DNA from 3 places in the Desulfallas thermosapovorans DSM 6562 genome. Region 1 is predicted to be linked to each of the others. Evidence: riboswitches for the same ligand, from Rfam matches in the RefSeq annotation. Region 1 holds a riboswitch; each other region holds the start of a gene.
What was found. A riboswitch is a leader RNA that binds a small molecule or an ion and turns the genes downstream of it on or off. The one in region 1 is predicted to bind cobalamin.
Positions count from the first base shown of each region.

Region 2: it holds a riboswitch for cobalamin, as region 1 does, so the genes downstream of both, cobT (nicotinate-nucleotide--dimethylbenzimidazole phosphoribosyltransferase) here and cobU (bifunctional adenosylcobinamide kinase/adenosylcobinamide-phosphate guanylyltransferase) in region 1, are expected to answer to the same signal.
Region 3: it holds a riboswitch for cobalamin, as region 1 does, so the genes downstream of both, cobK (precorrin-6A reductase) here and cobU (bifunctional adenosylcobinamide kinase/adenosylcobinamide-phosphate guanylyltransferase) in region 1, are expected to answer to the same signal.

Region 1 is NZ_VNHM01000001.1:132,647-137,323, reverse strand. It holds gene LX24_RS00660 (PHP domain-containing protein) at 1-85, shown strand, start outside; gene LX24_RS00655 (LL-diaminopimelate aminotransferase) at 127-1,305, shown strand; gene LX24_RS00650 (translation initiation factor 2) at 1,372-1,626, shown strand; cobalamin riboswitch at 1,755-1,960, shown strand; gene cobU (bifunctional adenosylcobinamide kinase/adenosylcobinamide-phosphate guanylyltransferase) at 2,108-2,689, shown strand; gene LX24_RS00640 (cobyric acid synthase) at 2,689-4,224, shown strand; gene cbiB (adenosylcobinamide-phosphate synthase CbiB) at 4,227-4,677, shown strand, end outside.
Region 2 is NZ_VNHM01000002.1:149,116-153,792, reverse strand. It holds gene LX24_RS02605 (serine hydrolase) at 1-593, shown strand, start outside; tRNA gene LX24_RS02600 (tRNA-Ala) at 680-754, shown strand; gene LX24_RS02595 (pyruvate kinase alpha/beta domain-containing protein) at 1,102-1,647, shown strand; gene cobT (nicotinate-nucleotide--dimethylbenzimidazole phosphoribosyltransferase) at 1,651-2,727, opposite strand; cobalamin riboswitch at 2,842-3,032, opposite strand; gene fni (type 2 isopentenyl-diphosphate Delta-isomerase) at 3,137-4,186, opposite strand; gene LX24_RS02580 (ferredoxin domain-containing protein) at 4,205-4,677, opposite strand, start outside.
Region 3 is NZ_VNHM01000005.1:93,347-98,023, reverse strand. It holds gene LX24_RS05860 (TatD family hydrolase) at 1-635, shown strand, start outside; gene LX24_RS05855 (hypothetical protein) at 682-1,158, shown strand; cobalamin riboswitch at 1,265-1,465, shown strand; gene cobK (precorrin-6A reductase) at 1,829-2,596, shown strand; gene LX24_RS05845 (energy-coupling factor ABC transporter permease) at 2,748-3,470, shown strand; gene LX24_RS05840 (energy-coupling factor ABC transporter substrate-binding protein) at 3,485-3,766, shown strand; gene cbiQ (cobalt ECF transporter T component CbiQ) at 3,776-4,555, shown strand; gene LX24_RS05830 (energy-coupling factor ABC transporter ATP-binding protein) at 4,552-4,677, shown strand, end outside.

The DNA.
Region 1 (4,677 bases):
GGGACACGGGCGGTTGGGTGAAGGCAAAGCACCTTATACAACGGTTTTACAGTTGCGGGCGCTGGCAGCGGCAAACGGTCGGTGACTATACTTCGTAATATTTTAACTTAAGGGAGAGAATTTAAATTGGAAGTGGCACGTAGAATACAAAATATAAGTTCAGCGATTTTTAATGAAATGGAAGAACTGAAAAAACAGGTGGAAAAGCGGGGTATTGAAGTAATTAATCTGGGTGTGGGCAGCCCGGACCGGCCACCCGCGCCACACATAATAGAAGCCATGCACCGGGCTTTGAACAAACTGGATAATTATCGTTACCCGCTGGTGGGCCGGCCGGAATTGTGCAGGGCGGTTGCGAATTGGTATAAAAACAGGTTTGGGGTGGAATTAAACCCTGATAACGAGGTGCTGGTACTAATGGGATCCCAGGACGGTTTAGCCCACATAGCCATGGCCTACATAAACCCGGGGGATATAGCATTGATTCCCGATCCCGGCTATCCTATATATGCCACCAGTATTGTACTGGCTGAAGGTGAAATTTACCCTATGCCTTTGCTGGCAGAAAACAACTTTTTGCCTGATTTGAAAAACATCCCCCGAGAGGTGGCCCGGCGGGCAAAGTTATTGTGGGTAAATTACCCCAACAACCCGGTGGCTGCTTCGGCTAACCGGCAATTTTTTGCTGAACTGGTGGATTTTGCGCGCACCTATGATATTGTGGTTTGTCACGATATTGCCTATTGCGAGCTGGCCTTTGACGGTTATAAACCCGTTAGCTTCCTTGAAGTACCCGGTGCTCGGGAGGTGGGCATTGAATTTTATTCTTTGTCCAAAACATATAACATGGCCGGGTGTCGGGTTGGATTTGCCGTGGGCAATGCGGGTATTTTGGAAGCATTGAATAAAATAAAAACCAATATTGATTATGGTGTGTTTAACGTTGTGCAGGAGGCGGGCGTAGCAGCCCTGGAGGGCCCCCAGGATTGTGTTCGGGAAAATGCGGAGTGTTATCGCCGGCGCCGGGACGTGCTGGTGGACGGCCTGGCTAAACTGGGCTGGGAGGTCCCCAGACCTAAGGCTTCTATGTTTGTTTGGGCGCCCCTACCTAAGGAGTGTAGTTGTTCCTCAAGGGAATTTGCTTTAAAACTATTGAACAGTACTGGTGTTTTGTTGATCCCGGGCACTGCCTTTGGGGAGATGGGCGAGGGTTACCTGCGTATTGCTTTAGTGCGGGACGAGCCTGTATTGGAAGAAGCAGTGCGCCGTATTGGCGAATTTTTACGCTCCGGGGTACCGGCCTGATATGTCTATTTAATTACCACCTGTCATATAATAAAACTATTAGAAGACGGTCAAGGTGGTGTTGCGATGGAAGAATACCCGGATGTACAGTATTTCCAGCGCAGGATACAGGAGTTGGAGGACAAAGTGGACCAACTTCGTCTTAGCCGCAGGGTATTGATGAACTTGGTTGAAAAGGTGGAAAAAGAAAAGACATTCTTTTTGGCCAGGCTGGAGAAGGAAAACCGCCGGTTGCACCGGAATAATTACAAGTATGCTTGCTGGTTATTGAAGAAAAACAGGCAGATTATGGAACTGGAAGCGAAAATTAAAGATCAATAAAAATACTTATTTAAGACGACCCTAACAATGGGTCTTTTTTTTTAAGTTATGATATAATTTTGTATGAATGGGGCCAAGTTGTTGCATTTGGATAAAGCTTGGCACAAATGTAAAACAAAAGGTTAAATTTATGATCTTTTTTCACAGGTGCCCGGCGGGTGCGCCACAGTACCCGGGGGATAATAGGGAATCAGGTTGAAGCCTGAGCGGTCTTGCGCCACTGTAAGCGGGTAGTCGCCATAGCCGGTACATCCGGTCCAACCACTCTTCGGGGGAAGGTGTATGTCGGCAATGACCCGTTAGCCAGGAAACCTGCCTGTGATTGCCAATAACCTGCGTGAGATGGTGATGGCTTTCTTTAATGGGGCGCTTAAACTCCAGTTTTGGAAAGCTGGAGTTTTATTTTATTAAAATTAATAAATTGTTTAGGTGCGTAGTTGTTCAAATTATATAAAACGTTTAAGATGGGGGAGATATTCTTTTGTTAAGTGAAATAGTGCTGGTTATTGGTGGCACGCGCAGCGGAAAAAGTAGATTTGCTGAAAAATTGGCCGCAAGGTCCGGCAAAAATGTTGTTTACTTGGCTACCGCCGGCATACATGATGATGAAATGGCCCAGCGGGTTAAAGAGCATCGCCTGCGCCGGCCGGAAGCCTGGCGCACGGTGGAGGAAACACACAACCTGACCGGTGTGCTGTCAACGCTGCCCCCGGGAACTGTGGTGTTGATAGACTGTATAACCCTTTGGATGTCTAATTTATTGCTGGATGAAAATATGCCCCGCCCCGGTGCAGGTGGACTGGAAAAGGAAAACCATATTACCACCGAGGCCAGGGAGATTGTTCATGTAGCCCGGGATAAAAATTTACATTTGATCATGGTTAGCAATGAGGTGGGTTGTGGTCTGGTGCCTGAATATGAACTGGGCAGGTCATACCGCGATATTGCGGGACGGGTCAACCAGCTACTGGCCGAACTTGCCGACCGGGTATTTTATATAGTGGCCGGCCTGCCGCTGGAGTTAAAATCAATGGCCTCAGGCGGCGCACAAAGGGGGGTATAATGGTGGCAGCCAAAACAATAATGGTTCAGGGAACGGCTTCCCACGCCGGTAAAAGTGTTTTAACGGCTGCTTTGTGCCGCATTTTTTACCAGGATGGTTACCGGGTGGCACCGTTTAAATCCCAAAATATGGCTTTAAATTCATTTGTCACCGCTGACGGCGGGGAAATGGGCCGTGCACAGGTGGTACAGGCCGAGGCGGCCGGTGTGCCGCCCAGCGTGGACATGAACCCCATTTTGCTAAAACCTACGGGTAACGCTTCGTCCCAGGTGGTGGTACTGGGACGCCCGCTGGACAATTATAACGCCTGGGACTATCATCAAGAGCTGGCAGGCAAACTATGGAGTGTGGTTACCGTAGCACTGGAAAGGCTGCAAAACGATTTTGATATTGTGGTTATAGAGGGGGCTGGCAGCCCGGCGGAGGTTAACTTGCAGGCCACTGATATTGTAAATATGAAGGTTGCCCGTCAAGCCGGGGCACCGGTATTACTGGTGGCTGATATCGACCGGGGCGGCGCCCTGGCGGCAGTAGTGGGTACTTTGGAATTGCTTCCCCCCGGGGACAGGGAGAGGGTTAAGGGTATCATTATAAATAAATTTCGCGGTGATGTGAATTTATTTCAACCCGCTATTAAATTCCTAGAACAAAAAACAGGGGTGCCGGTATGCGGCGTAGTGCCCTATTTTGATGATTTATACATACAGGACGAAGATTCGGTGGTTATGGAGAGAAAGAATTACCTGGCCGTTAATGATGGTGACAAAGTGGATATTGCCGTGTTGCGCTTGCCCCGGATCTCCAACTTTACTGATTTCGATCCCCTGGAAAGTGAACCCGGCGTGTATTTGCGCTATGTGGGCTGTGATGATACGCTGGGTCAGCCGGATTTGGTTATTATACCTGGTAGTAAAAATACCATTGAGGATCTTCTTTATCTCAAACAAACCGGGTTGGCGGGTGAAGTGGTGCGATTGGCCCGCCGGGGAGTGCCGGTGGTCGGTATTTGCGGCGGCTTTCAAATGCTGGGCCGTGAGCTTAAGGACCCTTTTAAAACCGAATCATCCATTGAACATATTCCCGGGCTGGGGCTGCTGGATATGCAAACAACCTTTGCCAGGGAAAAGGTGACCAGCCAAGTACAAGCTACGGTGGCCGGTGATGGTGATTACCTGGGCGGTTTCGGCGGGCACCTAACAGGTTACGAGATTCATATGGGCCGAACCGAATTGGGTGCCCAAGCCAGGCCCGCTTTTATAATCGAAACACGTTCCGGTCAACAGGTGGATGTGCCGGACGGGGCGCAAAATGCCGAAGGGTCTGTATGGGGCACATATATACACGGTATATTTGATAATGATTTATTCAGGCGGCACCTGGTTAATATACTGAAAAAGAAAAAGGGTCTGGATACTGAGGGGCAAGCAGCCATAATAAGTACCGAACAAAAAAAACAAGCGGGTTATGACCGGTTGGCTGAACTGGTGCGTAATAGCCTGGATATGGGGCTAATTTACCGCTTAATGGAAATATAAAGATGAATATATTTGTTTTATTTGCCCTGGTCGGTTTTATAATTGATTTGTTGGTTGGAGACCCGCCCCGCTTACCCCATCCGGTGGTATATATCGGCCGGGGTATTGCCCGCCTGGAGAAGGTGGCCAGGAGCGTTGCCTCATCCCCTTTGGCCCTGAAAGCAGCGGGGGTGGGTATAGCCATAACGGTGGTTGTGGTTAGTTTTGGTGTTACCATGCTTATTTTATGGGCAGCCCGGCAGGCCAGTTATTATGTTTATTTGTTTTTGGGAGCCTGGATTGTTTCCACCACTTTGGCTACCAGAGGTCTTGCCGAAGCGGCAGGTACCATAAGGCAACTGCTGCTAGCGGATGATCAGCAGGTGGCCCGCCGGCAGGTGGGCTATATCGTGGGCCGGGATACCGAATCAATGGATAGGGAGCAAATGGTGCGGGCTACTGTGGAAACCGTGG
Region 2 (4,677 bases), on a different contig from region 1:
ACCTTTACCGCGCGGCGGACCAGGGGCAGTTAAATTTGTCCGAGCGGCTGTTTTTCAGGGACAAGCACCTTGAAGGTGGCACCGGAATACTGCAAAACCAACCGCCCGGAGAAAGTTATACCATAGCCCAACTGGCCGATTACTCCATACTCTACAGCGATAACGTGGCCACTAATATTTTATTGGATCGCCTGGGCAAGGAAAATGTAAAAGAATTTATGCGCTCCCTGGGTGGACAGGTGGTGGACAATGAACAAAACATCACCTGCCCCCGTGATTTAGCGCTGTACATGCAGGAGGTACTGCGCTTGGCCCGGCAACCGGCAGGGGAAAAGCTGTTGGAAAACCTGTTTGACAATAAGCTCAAAGACCGCATCCCCGCGCCTCTGCCTCCGGATATAAAGGTGGCCAATAAAATAGGTACCTGGCCTCCATCTGAAACGTATAATGATGTCGCCTACGTTGCCCATCCTAAACAGCCCTATATACTAGTGGTTACCAGCAAAGAAACACCCGGTTATAGGGAAGCTGTGGCGGTCATCCGTCATCTTTCTGAATTAGTATACCGGTATCAAACCAGTGCAGCAATCTGACTGGCTTATATTGTTTAATCCACACTTAGCCCTTGATTATCAGTGAATTTTATGCTATTATAGTTTCTGTTCATTAAATTGTACAGGGGCGTGTAGCTCAGCGGGAGAGCATTGCGTTCGCAACGCAGGGGTCGGGGGTTCGAATCCCCTCTCGTCCACCAAAAAGGCCGTCAGGCCTTTTATTTTTTATTCATCATAACACATTTTTTAATTTAGTTCACCAGCCCCGTCCTGCCAGTTACTGCACAGGCTAACAACATAATAATCAAATAGTTTTCTATGTAAATACCGGTCATCTGTCGGATAAAATACCTGCCTTTGTCACTTGTTTGACAGATAAAACCCTGTTTTTACATATATAATAGCAGTGACAAGATACTCCCAAGTTTTTAAATGATACTCCTCTTCCAACGCTCCTTCTAGGGGGCGTTATTTTTTTAGCCCAGTGCTTGTCAAATTGTAAGCACTGGGCTAAAATGGGGGTTAAAAACATACCGGGAGGTTTTTTATGTACTGGGAAAAAAAAGGCCCCGAAAATACCGATGCGACCATAAAGGCCGCACTGGAAAGGGCTAACCAAAGAAATATCAATTACCTCGTCGTAGCGTCCAGCAGCGGGGATACCGCCCGCAAATTAATTGATTGCGGCCGCCGGGTGGTATGTGTCAGCTACCATGTGGGCTTTGACAACCCGGGCAGCAGGCGCATGAGTGACGAAGTTCTGGCCGAGCTCAATCAAAAGGGCATCCAGGTATTATTTACCACCCACCTGTTGGCCGGAGTGGACCGGGCCATCCGCAATAAATTCGGTGGTGTTTACCCCTCCGAAATTATGGCCCAAACCCTGCGCATGCTGGGCCAGGGGGTTAAAGTATGTGTGGAGATTAGTGGCATGGCACTGGATGCCGGGCTAATTCCATATGGGGAAGAAATCATTGCCATCGGCGGAACGGGCAAAGGCGCCGATACCGCTGCGGTCATTGCGCCCGCCCATTCCAACCACTTCTTTGATACCAAGGTAAAGGAGATTATCTGCAAACCCAGGGAGTTCTAAATACTACCTATGCTCCTGGAGCAGCTTTTCTTCGTCCATATCCATAACGCCGGCTTCCTGGAAAGTAACCATTTCATCCAATACCCGGCAGGCAGCGTCAATAATATGCATAGCCAGGGCTGCTCCGGTTCCTTCTCCCAAACGCATCCCCATGTGTAGCAAGGGGGTCAGCCCTAAGAGTTCAAGCATTAACCCGTGACCGGGCTCACCGGACAAGTGAGAAGCCAGCATATAATTTTTGGACTCGGGCTTTATGGCAGCGGCAATTAGAGCAGCCGCCCCGGTAATAAACCCGTCAACCACTACCGGCACTCGATTAGCTGCACAACCCAGCACTACTCCGGCCAGGCCGGCTATTTCCAAGCCACCCACTTTGGCCAGAACATCCACGCCGTCAGCCGGATCAGGACGATTTATTTCCAAGGCCCGGGTTATAGCCCGGCGCTTCTTATCCAGCACCTCGTCATTGATCATGGTTCCCCGGCCGGTTACATCATTGACGGAATACCCACCCAGCACAGCTAAAATGGCACTGCTGGGTGTAGTATTGCCTATACCCATATCACCCAGAGCCAGCAGTGTGGCACCCCGTTCTATTTCGGCCCGGGCCACTTCAATACCCACTTCCAGCGCCGCCACAGCCTCATCCCGGGTCATGGCCGGCCCGGCGGCAATGTTACCGGTGCCCGCCTTGACCCGGCGCTTTAATACCCCGGGTATATCTACATCGGCCGCAACACCCACGTCCACCACCGTAATGGAAGCTCCGGCATGCCGGGCCAGCACTCCGATACCGGCCACCCCATTGATAAAAGCGGGCAACATTTGCCAGGTCACATCCCGGGGCGCTGCGCTTACCCCTTCATCCGTCACACCGTGATCACCGGCCATTACTATAACAGCCCGTTTACCAATACGCGGGCGCGGCTGGCCCAATATACCGGCCAGTTTCAGGGCTATCTGCTCCAATTGACCCAGGCTGCCCGGGGGCTTGATTAAGCTATCCATCCGCTCCTTTGCTTGGGCCATGGCCACATCATCCAGCATCCCAATCTTGTTGACGGTTTCAGTCAGCAGCATAAAAAAACCTCCTGTAAATAAATTTTTACTATGCCCGGTAGAGATAAAAAAGTTCACAGCCATACAAGGCCGTGAACTTTACCATCATCCACCGATATACCCTTTCATTAATAAGAGTCTACCGCACAGCAGGCAGGTCTCCTGGCTTCCGGATCGACACCTAAAGCGCCGCCTTCCCGGCGATACATCACCAGTGGCTATAAATGGCGCGGGCTACCCGGTTACAGTGGCGGGACCGCCCGGGAATTGCACCCGGTTCCCTATTCTCCCTTTTCCCAAAGGGCACCTGCTGTGGTATTCAATTGTATGAAATATATCCTAATTCACCTGGGCCCTATTATAGGGTCAATCATAACCCATATAGTTATTCCACACCACCTTGGCAATTCCTGCTTGCCCGCAAAAAAAATCAACGCCTGGCATAACAATCAATATCAATACCACGCCGCTTAAGCCATGCTGCGGTTAACCCGGTAATCACCAGAGGGCGTCTGGCCAGAGCCGCCATGTGCGAAGCCCCGGTAAGCATCATCACCCGCTTGAGGCCGGAGATTAATTCACCGATATAATGAACCAGCCCCTCGGGTCCCCTTTTCTTTAAGACCCGTAAAAAAGGCCCGGCCAGCGCCACCAGGGAAGCCCCGGCGGTCAGAGCCTTGGCAGCGTCCTCCGCTGTGCGCACTCCCCCCGAGGCCACCACGGATATTGTTTTACCGGCATTAAGGGCCTCTAGTAAACTAATGGCCGTGGGTATACCCCAACGCTCCAGGGCAATACCCCCCTTGCCGCCACGCCTTCCCTCAATGGCTGCAAAATTGGTACCGCCCCAACCGCTGACATCTATGTAGCGCACTCCGGCATCAGCCAAAGCAGCTACCGTCTCCCGGGCCATGCCGCAACCGACTTCTTTAACCAGTACCGGTACGGGTAAATTCGCCGCCAGGTTCCTGATATTTTCCAGAACACCGCTAAAATTCATTTCCCCCTCGGGCATAGCCAGCTCCTGGTTCACATTAAGATAAAGCTGGATACCATCGGCATTAATCATTTCCACGGCTTCCAGCGCCTGTTCCAGGGTGCAAAGGGCGCTCAGATTGGCCAGCAGCAGGCCTTCGGGATTAAACTCCCTGGCCACGGAAAAAGTATCCCGCACCGCCGGATCATCCAGCGCTGCCCGCTGGGACCCCACCGCCATGGCAATTCCCGTAAAAGCAGCCGCCCTGGCTAACTCCCGGTTAATTCCCAGTACACCGGAATGCCCCCCGGTAATGGCGTTAATCATCAGTGGTGCCTTCAGTTTTTTACCCATGAAACTGCATGAAGTGTCCAGCTTGTCCCAATCCAGCTCAGGCAGCGCATTATGCACCAGTAGAAGATCGGCAAAACCGGAATGATGTAGCACCTCGGGCAATTCCATGGCGTATCGGATGTGCTCAAGCTTTCTCTTTTTCCTGGTTATAGCCCGCGCCCCCCACAGCTATTTTACCGGCCGGTCAAAATATATATTTTTGCTGGTGGCCGAGATGGGGATGGCACAAACAATGGCCCCCTTGACCAAACCCATTTTTTTAGCCACCACAGCCGGCCGGTACATAACCCGGTTATCGACATTCAGGATACCCGCAGTTTTAGCCGCCGAACCAAGGGCAATCCCCAAGTCCATCACCCGCCAGGCGCATAGCGGTCCTAAAAAATCCGGCCCCTGGCGGCTCTCCAATTGAGCACATTGCTCATGTCCACAGGCACCACAATCAAGACCCAGGGGGACATTTTCGCGTAACGACACGAATAATACGGCTTCCGAATGCCGGATGTTTTCCGCGTCACGGTCAAAATTAACTTTACCGGTTTCCCGGCCGAATTTATCCATTTCATCGGCCAGTCTTTGAAGGTCGTCACCCGACAACACTTGAATGTCCAAATAATCCTGCCCCAAGCATTTGGGTGCAG
Region 3 (4,677 bases), on a different contig from region 1:
AAAGCTATTTTGACCATTTCAGAATGATTGACGGGTTTTACAGACAGTTGGCCGCTTCCTTTGGCATAGAACTTTTTTCGGCGGTGGGTGTACACCCGGCCGGCATTCCGGAAGATTGGCCCAGGGTGATTGACAGTTTGCCGGAGTTTATCAATCGTGATACCGTGGTAGCCATCGGAGAAGTAGGGATAAACCAAATTTCGACTTTGGAAAAGGATGTACTGCGGGCTCAGCTGGAGGTGGCCAAAAACTGTAATGTTCCGGTTATTATACATACTCCCAAGGAAAACCGGCCTGCTGTGGTGGATGAGATGTTAAATATAGCCGGGCGAGTAGGTATTAACCCTGCGCTAATGGTTATTGACCACGCCCATCTTGATATCATCGGACAAATTAATGATTTTGGTGCCTTGCCGGGGTTGACCATGCGGGAACAAAATCTGACCGCTCCGGTACTGGTGGAACATCTTGACCTGTTCGCTCGAGGAATGATGAACAGCGATTATAGTAATATCATGCCCAATGACCCGGCGGGGTTTGTAAACGCGGTGGAGTACATGCGTTCCCGTCAGGTTGATGAAAATTTGATTAGTGCACTGGCAGGAGGAAATGCCGCTCAATTGTACGGAATATAGCGCCCCAAAACGGTTATATCAATTTTTGTTAAAGGAGGGAGACCCGGTGGAAGAGACCGGTTGTTTTAACAAATTTTTAATTGTACGGGGTTCTATTACCGGGCAGGGCATGAGAAACGATATAAAGCGGGTATTAATTTTTATAATTGCAGCTGCCATACTTATGGTAGGCTGCTCACCCGGCAAAGATTATGTAGAAAACCCTGTTGTGCTTACTGAACAAGATATCAAGAATGCCGTTACCGAACTGATCAATGGTATTAACAGTGGCAATATGGAAATCGTCCAAAGGTATGTGGGCGCTGCAACTCCCGTTGCTGAAAAGCTGGTTGACCAATTGAGGGGTAATATCAAACTGCACAATGTGCGGGATATAACTGTTCAGGGTACCACTGCCCGGGCTACTGTTACTTTGGAGGTTGTCCCATTAAATATTACAAGGGATGTGACGCTGAGCTTCGATGCCACGGATGTGTTGCTATTAAACAATCCGTTGGGGTTGTTGTCCATATTGCTGCAATAGTCATCGGTTAAAAGCATGTGAAACAGTTGTCAGGGTGTATCAATGCCGCTACAGTATGGACAATATGGCATAAATGTGTTATTATTGCAAATATATATAATCTAATAACAAAGTTTACCGCTCGGGTGCCCCTGGCATGCTTAAACATAGTTTACCAGGGGATAACAGGGAACCAGGTGAAAGTCCTGGACGGTCCGGCCACTGTAAATGGCGAGCCACCTTTTGATTACCACCGGTTTAACCGGGAAGGATAAAAGGCGTGCAATGAACCATAAGTCAGGAGACCTACCCGGGTTGCACACATAAATGACCTCCCACGGAGAGGATTGGTGTGGTTATACTTTGCAGCCGTAATAATCGGTATTTTTACGGTAGTGTGAAGATAAGCCTTAGCTGACGTGGGAGCTAAGGCTTTAGTTATTGTTATACATGTAAACAGGTGCTGTGGCTCGAGAAGCGCACAGCTTAAATTCGGTTACATCTTCCGCTGTGTAGGCATGGTAACCCAAAGTTACTTGGGGCCGCATAACCAAATCAGCAAACCGGGCCTGTTCAAACGCACCGCTGATAGTTTTATTAGGGGGTGGTTGAACTGTGGTTTGCCTGCGGTCGCCGTGATTTTTAAACCCCCTGCTAATACCAGGGGGTTTTGTACTGGGAGTGGTTTTATTTGATTCTAGTTTTACAGGGTACAGGCGATGGAAAATTAATAACCCAAACACTTGTAGGGCAAGGGTACCGGGTGGGGGCCCTGGCCGCTACGGATTATGGCAGGGAACTGGCTGTAGAATACGGGGCTATCTTGGTAGATAAAAATTTGAACACCGGTACAGGTACCTGGCTGGAAGAACTGGGGGTGCAGGCCGTAGTTGACGCCAGGCACCCATTCGATGGAAAAGGGGAAGATGAGCTGGCCCGGCAGTGCCGGGCAAACAATATAATGTACCTGCGCATAGGCCGGGAGGAGACAGATATATGCCATGAACTGCTGCACCCGGTATCCTCCATGCCCGAGGCTGCCCAAAAAGCTGCCGGTTTAGGAAAAACAATTTTTTTGACCACGGGCAGCCACGATCTGGAACACTTCGTAGCACTGCAAAAAACACAAGGCATTCGATTAGTGGTAAGAGTATTGCCCGAGCACAAGGTGGTTAAAAAATGCCAGGACATGGGCATTCATACCAGGGACATTGTGGCCATGCAGGGGCCCTTTTCCAAACAAATCAACAAAGCACTGTTTAAAATGTACCGGGCTGCAGTGGTGGTCACCAAAGACAGCGGCCGGGCCGGGGGTACCGACACAAAAATTGATGCTGCCCTTGCTTTGAAAATTCCCGTTGTGATTGTCAAAAGGCCAAGTGCCACTACGCAGAGGGAGTACCGGTGGGATGAAGCTGTACAGGTCATTAACCAACAGCTACCATTACAACCCCGGTAAAAATTTACACAGCTTTATTACACGTTTAATGCGTTGTAGTTTTGTTTTATTACAATGAAAGAAGGTGCATTTATTGAAAGGTTTATTATCAATAACAACGGTATTTGAGGCAATAAGACCCAAATTTATTTGCTTGGCATTTGTTTATTTCATGCTGCTGGTGCTGGTGATACCGGAAAATGCTTACGCCATGCACATTATGGAGGGCTACCTGCCTTCGACATGGTGCGCGGCATGGTATTTATTAACCTTGCCATTTTTTATCATGGGACTGATTTCAATTAACAAAACAGTTGGTTTAAACCCTAAAATGAAAATGCTCATTGCCTTTGCCGGGGCCTTTGCCTTTGCCTTGTCAGCCCTAAAATTACCATCGGTGACGGGTAGTTGCTCCCATCCCACGGGTGTGGGATTGGGTGCTATATTGTTCGGCCCGGCTGCCATGGCGGTACTGGGGAGTATTGTACTGTTGTTCCAGGCGCTGCTTTTGGCCCATGGCGGCATTACCACCTTGGGTGCCAACGCCTTCTCCATGGCCGTGGTGGGTCCCTTTGTGGCTTATGGAGTTTTCAGATTGTGCCGGCGACTGGGCACACCCGTGTGGCTGGCTGTCTTTGCAGGTGCAGCCCTGGGTGATTTGCTCACGTACATTACCACATCAATTCAATTAGCCCTGGCCATACCGGATGCTGTCGGGGGAGTTGCGGCCTCCTTTACTAAATTTTCCGCGATTTTTGCCGTTACCCAAATTCCCCTGGCCATCAGTGAAGGATTACTTACTGTACTGGTCTTTAATTTACTGTATAATTACAATCAGAACGAGCTTATTGAGCTGGCCGTAATTCCTGATCACCTACAGGGGGAGGTGCGGTAATCGTGAAAAATAATATGCTGCGCAATAATCTACTACTGCTTGTTTTGTTGGCAGTCTTCATAGTACTACCGCTTATCATGGCCAACGGAGCGGCATTCGAAGGAGCTGACGGGCAGGCGGAAGAAGCTATTATGCAAATCAATCCCCACTATGAACCCTGGTTTTCCTCTATTTGGGAGCCACCCAGCGGGGAAATTGAAAGCCTGTTATTTGCTTTGCAAGGGGCGCTGGGGGCGGGCTTTATATGTTATTACCTGGGGTATATGAAGGGCAGTAAAAAATCCGAAAGGGATTAAATATCCGGTATGTTATTAATTGATCATTTTGCATACAACAACAGACTGGTTCGGATGCACCCCGGTGAAAAAACCCTCTTTTTTGTAATTACCATCGGGATTTGCCTGGCTTTGCCATCACTGGCCACATCCCTGGTTATCACGCTGTTGATGGCCGGGGTGGTGGTGTTTGGGGCCGGGGTACCATGGCGATTTTATGCCAAGCTGCTGATGGTGCCCAGCTCCTTTCTGATTATTGGCGTGTTGGCAGTGGCGGTTTCGGTAACCCGTGAACCACAGCAGTTTCTATGGGCCGTCCACCCGGGAAGTTTTACCGTGGGTATAACCAGGGCAGGTCTTCTTACTGCGGCGGAATTGTTTTTTCGCTCACTGGGTGCGGTTTCCTGTCTGTATTTTTTATCCCTCACTACACCCATGACGGAGACTGTGGGTTTACTGAAAAAATTGCGGATGCCCGCACTGGTGGTGGAGTTAATTGCTTTAATATACAGGTTGATATTCATATTGTTGGGAATGTCCGGGCAAATATACACTGCCCAGTCTTCCCGGCTGGGTTATAGAAATATGCGCACCGGGTTTACCGCTCTAAGCCAATTGATAATGTCTATGTTTATCAAGTCCTACAAGCAATCCCAAAGCATGTATGACGCCATGGTGGCACGTTGTTATGACGGGCAGCTGCATTTTGTGGAAGAAAAACGGAACTGGTCGGCACGTCACGTGCTGGTGATAGTAACGGTTGACGGTATACTGGCGGCCTGGGCGCTGTATGCGGGAGGAATATTATGAGACCATATATTATTGAGGCCCGGAATTTGATATATGACTACCCGGACGGTACCAGAGCGCTGAATGGTATGACCATGTGCATCAAAGAAGGACAAAAAGTGGCGGTACTGGGGACAAACGGA